3 regions of the Halobacillus sp. ABH2_015 genome follow, and region 2 is predicted to be linked to each of the others. Evidence: predicted binding sites of a transcription regulator. Region 2 holds the regulator's gene; each other region holds the start of a gene.
What was found. Region 2 encodes Rex, which represses fermentation and respiration genes when NADH is low (regulators of the CRP and FNR family bind a similar motif). Its sites were predicted from a motif close to TTGTGAAATATTTCACAA; they were not measured.
Positions count from the first base shown of each region.

Region 1: a site for Rex is predicted at 1,830-1,847, ahead of cydD (thiol reductant ABC exporter subunit CydD). Genes of this name have one in related genera too.
Region 3: a site for Rex is predicted at 1,876-1,893, ahead of ACXAD6_RS07575 (cytochrome ubiquinol oxidase subunit I). Genes of this name have one in related genera too.

Region 1 is NZ_JBSWUG010000002.1:3,764,556-3,768,838, forward strand. Features, by position in the region: gene ACXAD6_RS19530 (LysE family translocator) at 462-1,079, opposite strand; gene ACXAD6_RS19535 (Lrp/AsnC family transcriptional regulator) at 1,079-1,558, opposite strand; gene cydD (thiol reductant ABC exporter subunit CydD) at 1,878-3,602, shown strand; gene cydC (thiol reductant ABC exporter subunit CydC) at 3,599-4,283, shown strand, end outside.
Region 2 is NZ_JBSWUG010000002.1:129,549-133,831, reverse strand. Features, by position in the region: gene ACXAD6_RS00815 (MDR family MFS transporter) at 1-1,103, opposite strand, end outside; gene ACXAD6_RS00810 (SDR family oxidoreductase) at 1,290-2,111, shown strand; gene ACXAD6_RS00805 (redox-sensing transcriptional repressor Rex) at 2,150-2,809, opposite strand; gene moaC (cyclic pyranopterin monophosphate synthase MoaC) at 2,824-3,312, opposite strand; gene ACXAD6_RS00795 (ABC-F family ATP-binding cassette domain-containing protein) at 3,472-4,283, shown strand, end outside.
Region 3 is NZ_JBSWUG010000002.1:1,415,351-1,419,633, forward strand. Features, by position in the region: gene ACXAD6_RS07570 (ABC transporter ATP-binding protein) at 1-1,745, shown strand, start outside; gene ACXAD6_RS07575 (cytochrome ubiquinol oxidase subunit I) at 1,993-3,354, shown strand; gene ACXAD6_RS07580 (cytochrome d ubiquinol oxidase subunit II) at 3,351-4,283, shown strand, end outside.

The DNA of each region.
Region 1 (4,283 bases), 3.6 Mb from region 2:
AATTTCTTGCTGAGGTGGACCCATTCTTTATTCAAACCGCTCCTGCTCTCATATATAAACGAATATCTGTGTTGTTCCATAGGGTTTTATACATAGGCCCACATCCCCGTTGATTGTAAGGTAGATAATGGAAAAATCGTCTGAAATATTGGTGGAATAACAAGCAAGAATCATAAAGGGTGAAAAGCTTTGAACGTTTATTTAGATTCAAACATCATTTATTGATCCATTTTTTTAAGAAAACTATAGTCTTTTGACTTTAGAGTTAAGCAAGGATTCATAGATATTTTCACGCCTACATTAGTATATGATGAAGCTTGGAATAACTACAAAGAACAAATTGAAGGTATATAGACCATGTAAGCACCCCTCATATCTTTTCTTGATCCATAAGAAGATCAATGAACCAGTGAAACATTAAATATATGGACAACACCCCAATAATATTATGAGATCAATCTCTAACCACCAAGTCCAGTAACTAAACTATATACTCCAAACGACGATAATATAATTCCAGAAATGCGATTAATCAGGCTCAAATAATCATTCTCTAGTCGATTGCCTAATGTTCCTGCAAGGCTACTTAATAATAACCACCATAATGATGAACCTATAAAAATCCCTGCGACTAAAATTAAGCCGGGTGCCGTTGCATTGTTAGTTGTAATTCCTAGGCCTGAGATAATGGCGATAAATGATAAAATTGTAACTGGATTAGTAATAGTTAAAAAGAAAGTAGATATGAAAGCTGAAAACGGTTTGTTACCTTTGGCTTCAGCTGATCTATTTGAAGGTTTTGAAATAACTATTTTCACTCCTAAATAACATAAGAATATACCGCCAATAAGATGAAGCCACAATTGTTGACCAATTAAAAAGTTTGTTATAAATGTTAAACCGAGACCAGCGATTATTCCATATATTCCATCTGCTGTTGCAGCCCCTAATCCAGATACAAATCCAGTTAACTTACCATGTTCAAGAGTTCTGCGGATACATAACACCCCAATTGGTCCAACTGGAGCAGCAATACTAATTCCAATGAACAGTCCTTTTAGTAATAGTTCCCCGAACATTACTGTTCACCTGATTTATTAAATTTTGCTTTTTGTAAGGGGACCCGCAAAGTTTCTTTTGTTGTATCCATCACAATTGTTGTTTTTGTCCTCCGTACACCTGCAAGGTTTTTAATTTCATAACTTATTACTCGGTCCAAATCCTTTGTATTTTGGCAACGAATTTTCAATAAATAATCATCTTCCCCGGCAATATGATGACATTCCTGCACTTCTTCCAAATCCTTGACAAGCCTTAAAAAATCTTTCCTGAATGTTGGTTTTTCTAATGAAACTGCCACAAATGCTGTACATTCTGTTCCTACACTTTCCCCATTTACCATTGCGCCAAGTTCTTTTATTACTTCATTGTTTAACAAACGATTAACACGGTCTGCAATAGATGGAGCAGATAATCCAGTTTGGGAAGCTAATTCAGCCCAAGTAACCCTTCCATTATCAATTAATGCTTTCAATATTTTGTAATCAAAGTTATCCAACTGATTTTTCCTCCTTTTATAAATTTTTTACTATCATATTATTTATAAAATAAAAAGTAAAGGTTATTTCCATTAACCTCCTGAAAGGTTTTCGGCATACTAATCCTCATCACAGGTTTGATAAGGTGTTTGCGACGATAAGCGACCGGGGTAAGTTATCCGTTGAGATTGTATGACTGGCGGCAGAAAAGGGGACGATGTTAAAGAATTGTCATAGAATCCTCAGGCTTCTCTTTAGAAAAAAGGGTGTCTTTCCTTTATAATAAAAGTAATGTGAAAAACTTCACAAAAAATACGTGTAAGGAGTTTTCTATAGATTATGAAGCATCTCAGCCGCTTTGCTTTTGCTGATCGAAAAGGGATGACGCTGTTAATCCTCACGTCTCTTCTCATCGGAGCCAGTGTCATCGGTCAATCCTATTATTTCGTTGCGATTGTGGATCGGATTTTTCTTGGTCAGCAAAGCCTCCAGGATGTTCTGCCTTTGTTTGCCGGGCTGTTTCTCGTGTTGGCTGGACGTACTCTCTTCACATGGCTCAATGGAAAAACGGGCATCCGTCTTGCTTCGAGAGCTAAAGAGCATTACCGGCATCGTTTGATTGAAAAAATGTCCAGGCAGTCGATCTCCACATCGGTGACCGGGCGGTCCGGACAAAAGGTGAGTGTACTCATGGATTCCGTGGATGAACTGGACGGCTATTTCAGCCGCTATATTCCACAAATGATACAGACCCTCATTATCCCTGTGATGATTTTGGCCGTTGTGTTTTCCGCCCATCTTTATTCCGGGCTGATCATGGTAATCACAGCTCCTTTCATTCCGATGTTCATGGCGATCATCGGTGTGATGACGAAGAAGAAATCGGAAGACCAGATGGAGAAGCTTTCGGCTTTTTCCGGACAGTTTCTGGATACCCTTCAAGGACTTGTTACGTTGAAGCTTTTCAACCGCAGTCATCGCCAGCAGGAGGAAATAGAATCGAGCAGTCTCGGATTTAAAACGGCTACGATGGAAGTGCTGAAGGTGGCCTTTGTGTCCTCCCTCATGCTTGAGTTCATCTCCATGCTCAGTATTGGCCTGATTGCTCTTGAGATTGCCATCCGCCTTGTTGTGTATGAAAGTGTCTCTTTTTTCACCGCTTTTTTCATTTTGATTCTTGCACCGGAGTTTTACTTGACACTGAAGGAGTTCGGCAGTGCGTTCCATACGGGACGTGGAGCTTCCGGGGCCTCCAAGCAGCTGGAGGAGACGTTGAACGAAGAGGACCATTCGTTGGTATGGGGAGATCAGGGGCTCACGTATGAACAGCCTCCGGCCTTGTCTCTCCGCGCTGTTCAGTTTCAGTATGAGGAAGGATTCGCTCTTGATCCGGTATCGGTGGACATTCCAGCAGGGAGTCAACTGGCGGTGGTCGGAAAGAGTGGATCAGGCAAGACAACCCTGCTCAATATTTTTTCGGGACTGCTTGCTCCTTCATCTGGTGATGTAGACGTGAACGGACGTCCGCTTTATTCGTACAAGGAAGCGGACTGGTTCAACGGTGTCAGCTACATCTCCCAGCACCCGTATCTTTTTTCGGGTACGATTGCAGAGAATATGGCGATTGGAGTTCCCGGCGCCTCCAGGGAAGAAACGGCCCGTGCAGCGGAGAAGGCCGGCCTTTCCCAGCTGCTTGAGACGTTGGAGGATGGATTGGATACATCAATCGGTGAGGGCGGAAGAGGTTTATCCGGCGGGGAGAAGCAGCGCATTGCACTGGCCCGTGCCTTTTTGAAAAAGCCTTCCGTCATTCTGTTTGATGAGCCGACAACAGGGCTGGATGTGAAAACAGAGACTGTCCTTCAGCGCTCCATTCAAGAGCTGTCGGAGACGGCGACTATGATTACGGTCGCCCACCGCCTCCATACGATTCAGGCGGCCGACCAGATTCTTGTACTCGATGAGGGACGTGCTGTGGGTACAGGCACCCATGAACAATTAAAAGCTGAGCTGCCTCTATATCGGCAGATGGTCACAATGCAGAAAGGAGGAGAGGGGGCATGAAAGATCTCAAAGAAGTCATTCGTCTCGTTACGCTTGAGAAAAAAGATATTCTCCTTTCGATTCTCTTTGGTTTTCTCGCTGGTCTCTCTGCTGTAGGCTTGTTTGCTTCCAGCGGGTACTTGATATCCAAAGCGGCACTGCTACCTCCTTTATATGCGCTGACTGTCCTGATTGCTTTTTTAAAGCTGTTTGGGTTTGCCAGGGCGCTTGGCCGGTACGCCGAGCGGTACTTTTCCCACAGAGCGACCTTTTCGATTCTGAGCCATCTGCGGGTTACGTTTTATAAGCGGCTGGAACCGATCGCCCCGAGGCTGTTTCAAAAGTATCGGAGCGGAGACCTGCTTGCACGGATTGTCGGAGACGTGGAAAGTCTGCAGAACTTCTTTTTACGAGTGTATTATCCACCCGTCGTGCTCGTCATCATTTTCTTAGGGACAATGGTGTTCACGTCCATCTTTTCGCTTTCGGTGGCCGTGGTTCTGCTGCTCGGACTCGTTGTAACGGGACTGGTGATCCCGGCCTGGTACAGTGTGAAGCAGAGGAAATCGAGCCGGTTTGTCCGCGAGTCCAGAGGACAACTTTCTACAGAGGCCACTGAATTCATCTATGGATTCAGAGACTTGAAAATTCATCAACAGCTTTCTGAAAAACAGGAGATGCTGCAGCAGGCTTCACACGTTT
Region 2 (4,283 bases):
ATGCCGAGACCGCGAACCGTGTTCAAGGCGAGAATCATCCAGTATGGGGTGGAAAGCTTCAGCATCCCAAGACCCAGTGTCGCCAGGGCCATAATCGCAAGACCCGGCGGAACGACGTACTTCGGTCCCTTTTTATCAAGTATCCGTCCGCCGATCGACATGAACACCCCGCTCGCCGCGGCTGCCGGCAGGAACAACAGTCCTGTCATGACTTCATTCAAGCCGTAGACATTTTGAATGAGCAGCGGCAGCAGGAAAATTCCTGAGAATAATCCAATCGATGCAGCCGAGGTGACAAGGATGGACACGGAATAGGTCGGCACCTTGAAGACCGATAAATTGAGAAGCGGGTCGTCCTGACGGTTTTCGTAAAAAACAAACAGGACGATTGCCAGTAAGCCGACCACCACGAGCGTCAGGTTCAGCGGATCCATCAATTTATCCAGTGTCCGCCCCCGTCCGAGCGCAAACAACACGGATCCGATACCTAAGGTAATGATAAGAAACCCGACAAGGTCGAACTTTTTCTCCGGATGCGTTTCCGTCCGCTCCAGAAACTTCGCGGATAGAATCAGCCCCGTCAGTCCGAATGGAATGTTAAAGGCAAACAGCCACGGCCAGTCCACATACTGGATCAGCAGCCCCCCGACGGTCGGGCCGATCGCCGGAGCGACCATCGCCGCAACCCCGTATACACCGACGGCCAGTCCGCGCTCATGTCTCGGAAACGAGTTGAAAATGAGCGCCATGGCGATCGGCAGCATCAAGCCCCCGGCCATTCCTTGAATCGCCCGGGAGATGATCACCATACTGAGCGTGGAGGAAAAGAATCCGGATAACGACCCAAGGATGAAAATAAACAAACCGGTCAGGTAGACTTTCTTTTTCCCGAACCGGTCTCCGAAATAGCCCGTCAGCGGCATCGTCATCCCCATGGCGACCATGAAGATCGTTAAAATCCACCCGACGGCTACGGCGTTGGAATCAAAGATTTCAATGAACCGCGGTAAAATCGGGTTCAGCATACTATTATTTAAGATGACGGTAAACGTTCCAAACAAAACCGATATGACGACAAGCCATTTATTCGGCAGTTTACTCATAGATGTCCCTCACTTTCTGTCGATTCGTACACTATTATCTACTATACCACCTCGCAGCCGGATTAACCCTTCCATCGGCCGTTCCAGTTTGTTTTTCATCAAATAAGCGGTGTAAGCGTTCCCTTATGTTTCCAGTCTTTAACCCCTGGGTACCATACAACCAGACGAATAAAGGAGGAAGATCATATGGGACGTTTAAACAATAAAACGGCAGTCGTTACAGGAGCCGCGACAGGAATCGGGAAAGCTACCGTGAAGCTTTTTGCCCAGGAGGGCGCCCGCGTCATCTGTGCTGACGTCGATGAAGAGGATGTCCGCAAAACTGTGGAGGAAATCAACATCCATGGCGGGCAGGCGGAATCCTACGCCCTGGATGTATCCGAGCAGGAAAGTGTCCGCGTCTTTGCCAATTATGTAGAGGAAACGTACGGAACGATTGATGTGCTTTTCAACAACGCCGGTGTCGATGAAGAAGGCGGCAAGGTGCACGAATATCCGGTCGATTTGTTCGACCAGATCATTTCTGTCGACCTCCGCGGCACCTTTTTAGTCAGTAAATATCTACTTCCGCTTATGTTCGAAAATGGTGGCTCGATCATCAATACATCATCCATGTCGGGACAGGCGGCTGACCTGGATCGTTCCGGCTACAACGCAGCCAAGGGCGGAATCACCAATTTCACCCGGGCCATGGCGATTGATTACGCACGTCAGGGCATCCGCGTGAATGCCGTATCCCCCGGAACGATTGAAACGCCGCTCGTTGATGAACTTGCCGGTACGAAAAAAGAAGAGGAAGGTCGTGAGTTCCGGGAGGCGCAGAAATGGGTAACACCGATGGGCCGGTTAGGAAAGCCGGAGGAAATCGCCTCCGCCGCCCTTTTCCTCGCTTCTGAGGAAAGCTCGTTCATTACCGGTGAGGATCTTACTGTGGACGGCGGACTGACCGCCTACACGTGGCCGGGTAAAATGCTGATGGACAACAGCTGGAAAGAAACGACGAAGTAATAAAAAAGACTTAGAGCAGACGACGCTCTAAGTCTTTTTTATGCTTCATCCAGCGGCTCATCCTCCATCAGCGGATAATGCTTCAGGAAGTAAACGAGTGCCTGCAGTTCAATCGCAAGGTCGATATGATGCACCCGCACGCGCGATGGAACGCTGATCCGCGCCGGCGTGAAATTGAGAATTCCGCTCACACCCGCTTCTACAAGGCGTTCGGCAATGCCCTGGGCGGCAGATGCCGGTACTGTTAAGATGGCCACCTCAAGGTCACCGAGCTGGTTTTCCAAGTCGTCGATGTGGTGCACTTCGACACCGCCGACTTCCGTACCGACCCGCTCCTCGTTGGCATCAAAAGCCATTTCGATTTTCGTATTGTTGTTTTTCGTAAAATTATAATTCAGAAAAGCCGTTCCCAGATTCCCTACACCAATCAGGGCGACCTTCGTCGTTTCATCCTGATCGAGCGTCTTTCTGAAGAAGGACAGCAGGTATTCCACGTTGTAGCCGTAGCCCTTCTTCCCGAGTGCTCCGAAGTAGGAAAAGTCCCGGCGGATCGTAGCGGAGTCGACTTTCACCGCCTCACTCAGCTCTTTCGATGATACACGCAGCTTTCCCTGACTGTGCAGGTTATTCAAGAAGCGGTAATACAGCGGCAGCCGCTTGGCTGTCGCCTGTGGAATTTTTGCTTGTTCCATATCCATGGCTCCGACCTCCTTTACCGATCCGTTCGTTTATAGTCGCCATTTTTGCCACCGGTCTTCTCCGACAAATACGTCGGTCCGATGACCATCCCTTTATCAACGGCTTTACACATGTCATAAACTGTAAGAGCAGCAGCAGATGCAGCCGTGAGCGCTTCCATTTCCACACCCGTGCTTCCCTTCGTCCTGGCGGAAACCTCGATGATCAAACGCGGTTTCTCTCCATCAAGCTCCCAGTCAAAGGAGATATCGACACCCTTCAACGGCAGAGGGTGACACATCGGAATCCAATCCGGGGTTTTTTTGGCTGCCATGATCCCGGCTACCTGGGCTACAGACAGAACGTCCCCTTTTTCCATCGTCCGCTCTGTAATTTTATGATAAATCTCTTTGTTCACTTCTACACTTGTGAAGGCGACCGCTGTCCTTACGGTATCTTCCTTGCCGGATATATCCACCATCCGGGCACGGCCCTCTTCATTGAAATGACTAAATTCCGCCATTGGCACGTTCCCCTTTTTCTACATGGTTCTGATTGAAACACTACTCTTATTCTACCAAAAAATCAATCCGGAGTCGTCAACGATCGCTTTTCACACGGGGCATTCTGTTGCTAGCAGGTATCCGTATAAGATACACTTAGTTCATCGAGGTGAAACGACATGATTCTCATGCAGCTGAATCAACTGACGAAGCGTTTCGGCGCCGAGTTGATTTTAACGAATATTAAATTGGAAGTACAAAAGAATGACCGGCTTGCCATCGTCGGCCGGAACGGGGCAGGAAAATCGACCCTGTTGAAGATTATGGCCGGAGAGATGAGCTACGATTCCGGAGATATGTTCAAACCGAAAGATGCATCGGTCGGATACCTGGAGCAGCATACAGGTCTGCAGTCCGAAAAGTCGATCTGGGACGAGATGGAGCAGGTTTTTGACCACTTGAAATCACTGGAGAAAGAACTCCGTTCCATGGAAGTGCAGATGGCCGATCCCGCCCTGGTGGAAGATCAGACCCGCTATCAGCAGCTGCTGAAGGACTACGACCGGAAGCAGGAGCAGTTCAAGACTGCCGGCGGCTACCACTATGAAGCCGATATCCGGGCTGTATTGAACGGACTTAACTTCAAGGATTTTGACTGGACTACACCGATTTCTACATTAAGTGGCGGTCAGAAAACACGGCTGGCACTCGGGAAACTGCTGTTGACCAGTCCCGATCTTTTGATTCTTGATGAGCCGACCAACCACCTGGACATTGATACGCTGAGCTGGCTGGAAAACTACCTTCAGGGCTATCCCGGTGCTGTGGTCATCGTCTCGCACGACCGCTACTTCCTGGATAAAATCGTCGATACCGTATACGAGATCGCTTTTCAATCATCGAAAAAATATCATGGCAACTACAGCGATTATTTAAAGAAAAAGGAAGCCGACTTCGAACAGGAAATGAAACGCTTTGAAAAGCAGCAGGA
Region 3 (4,283 bases), 1.3 Mb from region 2:
TTAACTGGGCACAGATGTGGCGTCTGCTTACGTACATCAAGCCGTATACAAAAAAACTTCTGCCTGTATCCATTATTTCCATGCTGATTTCCACGCTCGTCCGGCTGATTGTACCGATTTTAATTGGTAAGGTGGCTATTGATACTGCGATTGCAGAAAGAGACAACGGTTTATTGATCCAGCTGGTGCTGGGAATTGCAGGCTTGTATGTTCTCAGCTACATCGCCAACGCCTTGAGGATTAAGTATGTCAACATTCTGGGGCAGAACGTGATTTATGATCTCCGACAGCATTTGTTTTCCCATGTCCAAAGGCTGTCGCACAAGTTTTTTGATTCAAGATCTGCCGGTTCCATTCTCGTGCGGATTATGAATGATATCAACTCGCTTCAGGAACTGTTTACAAACGGGATCATCAACCTTCTGATGGATATTGTTCTCTTAACTGGGATCATCGCTATTCTGCTGGCACTCGATCCGAAGCTTGCCCTGGCGATTCTCGTGATCATGCCGCTGATGTTCTATATTTCCACGAAGCTGCGCCGGAATATCCGACGCTCCTGGCAGCAGGTACGAATCCAGCAGTCCAGGCTGAATTCCCACTTGAATGAAAGTCTGCAGGGCATTCGGATTACCCAGTCCTTTACACAGGAGAAGGAAAATACCGAATACTTTGACGGGGTGAACACGGATAACTTTCTCGCATGGAAGGAAGCGACGAAAAAAAGCGCGATGTTTCGTCCGTTTGTCGAAATGAGCAATGCCATCGGTACAGTCATCCTCGTTTCATTTGGGGCCTGGTTGATTCTTCAGGGAGATATCCAGGTCGGAACGTTTGTATCGTTCGCCTTCTTCCTTGGGATGTTCTGGGAACCTATATCCAGACTGGGGATGATGTACAACCAGCTTCTTATGGCGATGGCAGCCTCTGAACGGATCTTTGAATTCCTGGATGAAGAACCAAATGTCGAGGAGAAGAAAAATGCCGTGGAACTGAAGGATATGAAAGGTCACATCGAATTCGACCACGTTCAGTTTGCCTACGATTCCAAGCGGATAGCTCTTCATGATATCAACCTTGAGATGAAACAAGGAGAAACGGTGGCCCTTGTTGGACATACGGGATCAGGGAAATCTACGATTGCCAACTTGATCAGCCGTTTTTACGACCCAACCAAAGGTGCCGTCAAAATCGATGGGGTGGATTTGAAGGATGCTTCCATTGATAGTATCAGACAGCAGATCAGTGTCGTTCTTCAGGACACGTTCATTTTTTCGGGAACGATTATGGAAAATATCCGCTTCGGGCGTCCGGGTGCTACGGATGAAGAGGTGAAAGAAGCGGCAGAAGTGGTAGGAGCGGATGGTTTTATCCAGCGCTTGAACAACGGCTACGAAACCGAAGTAGAGGAGCGGGGGAATATTCTTTCAGCCGGAGAACGGCAGCTTCTCTCCTTTGCCCGGGCCCTGCTTGCCAATCCGAGAATTCTCATTCTGGATGAAGCAACAGCGAGTATAGATACAGAAACCGAATTGAAGATTCAACAGGCTTTGAAGAAGCTCCTGAAAGGGAGAACAGCCATTATGATCGCCCACCGCTTATCAACGATACGTGAAGCCGACAACATTTTCGTGCTCGAGCATGGAAAGATTCTTGAGCAGGGATCTCATGATGAACTTATGGATCAGCACGGTGAATATTATGAACTTGTAAAAGCCCAGTTCCAAATGCTGGATGCCATATAATAAATCACCCTGTAGAAAAATTCTACAGGGTTTTTTCTTTTGAACAACGTTAGAAAAGAACGGAGGAGGGGAACAGGCAGATAGGTCGACAGGACGGATGGTGTGCGGTACGATGAGAATCGAAAAGACTTTGTGAAGTTTGTCACAAAATAGTCATCATCTTGAATACCACAACGGTGTTTTACGTTTTATACTAATCCCAGAACAGATTTTGAGATTATTCCTGGGTAGGAGGGAACGAATTAAGATGTTTGGATTCGAAACCGTCGAAGTGAGTCGTGCGCTCACTGCGATGACATTACTATTTCACGCCATTTTCGCAACACTGGGAGTCGGGGTCCCCGTCCTCGTGTCCATTGCGGAATTCATCGGAATCAAGCGGAAGGATCCGCATTACACTCTGCTCGCCAGGCGCTGGACGAGAGGGTATACGATTACGGTCGCTGTCGGAGTTGTGACAGGGACGGCGATCGGTCTGCAGCTGTCACTCATCTGGCCGAGCTTCATGAGGCTTGCGGGGAACGTGATTGCTCTGCCGTTATTCATGGAAACCTTCGCCTTCTTCTTTGAGGCGATTTTCCTAGGGATCTACTTATATACGTGGGACCGGTTCAAGAAGCCGATCTACCACTGGCTGTTATCCATTCCTGTGGTCATTGGAGGCACGATGTCCGCCTTCTTTATTACAACGGTGAATTCGTTTATGAACACGCCCCAGGGTTTTGAGCTGGAAGAGGGCCGTTTTACATCGGTGGATCCACTTGCTGCGATGTTCAATCCTGCGACACCGACGAAGGTCTTTCACGTCATATCTTCCTCTTATTTAACCGCTGCAGCGGTGCTTGCAGGGATTGCTGCTTTCATCATTTTGATAAAAAAAGGATCCCTCTATCACAAAAAAGCATTAAAACTTACAATGACTGCCACTTTTATCTTTGCTATGCTTACAGCGCTTGCCGGTGATTTATCGGCGAAGTTTCTGGCTGAGCATCAACCCGAGAAGCTCGCTGCCGGGGAATGGCACTTTGAATCCGAAGAAGGCGCTGACCTTGTTGTATTCGGTACGCTGAATGAGAACAATGAAGTCGAAAACGCGATCAGGATTCCAAATGCTTTAAGTTTCCTCGCTCACGGCGATTTTAATGCAGAAGTGGAAGGGCTCGAGGAAACACCTGAGAACGAGCGGCCTCCCTTATGGATCCACTATATGTTCGATCTGATGGTATCGATCGGCTTTTACACCCTGGGGATTTCCCTGCTGTTCCTTGTGCTCTGGAAATGGAAGAAAGGAAACCCGTTCCATCCTATTCTCTTGTGGGGAGTAGCAGCGGCTGGTCCTTTGACGATGCTCGCGATTGAGTTTGGCTGGATTTATGCCGAAGTCGGAAGACAGCCGTGGATTTTGAGAGGCTTTATGACTGTTGCGGAAGGTTCGACGACATCTCCATACATCGGCTGGATGTTTGCGCTGTTTGCTGCCGTCTACCTGGTGCTCGGTGTTGGATGTCTGCTTACGTTACGCAAAATATTCAAAGGCAAGCCTGCCGAGCTTGAACTGGAGCACCGCTTTCCGAATACAGCCGCAGCCAGCAGGGAGGGACAGTCATGAGCTATGAAATCATCGGGATATCCGTCCTCTGGTTGTTCCTTTACGGATATTTGATCGTCGCATCTGTAGATTTTGGTGCTGGCTTTTTTGCCTATTATGCAAGAATGACGAAAAAGGATCACTTGATTAATCAGCTGATCTCCAGGTACCTCTCTCCGGTATGGGAAGTGACGAATGTTTTCTTCGTCTTTTTCTTCGTCGGTCTTGTCGGATTCTTCCCGGATATGGCGTATTATTTTGGGCAGTCCCTGTTGATTCCTGGAAGTATTGCGATTGTTCTCCTTGCTATACGGGGATCCTTTTATGCGTTTGAAAACTATGGATCCAAAGACAACTCCCTCTACATGTTCCTTTACGGAGCGACAGGGCTGCTCATTCCGGCCTCTTTATCCACCGCTCTGACGATTTCAGAGGGAGGCTTTATTGAAGAAACGGAAAATGGTGTGCAGCTTCTTTTCGGAGAACTGTTCTCAAGCCCTTATTCATGGAGTGTCGTTTTTCTCGCCATCGTTTCCGTTCTTTACATCAGCGCGATGTTTTTAACGTATTATGCCCATCGTGCAGGAGACCGCCCGGCACTTGAAATTGTCAGGAAGTATGCCCTGTTCTGGAGCTCTCCGACCATCATTGCCAGCCTCACGACATTTATTGCTTTGAGTCAGCAGAATCCAGAGCATTTTCAACGGGCGATTGACTTGTGGTGGGTGTTCGGAATTTCTGTAGGGTTCTTTATAACTGCATTGTTCCTCGTCTATACAGGAAGGTTTTACGGATGGGCCTTTATTGCCGTCATGCTTCAGTTCTTCGTAGCTTTCTTTGGGTATGGAGCGTCTCATCTACCGTATCTGCTTTATCCGTACGTGACGATTTCCAATGCGGTGACGAATGAATCGATGGCTGTGGCGCTTGTCATTGTCTTTATTGCAGGT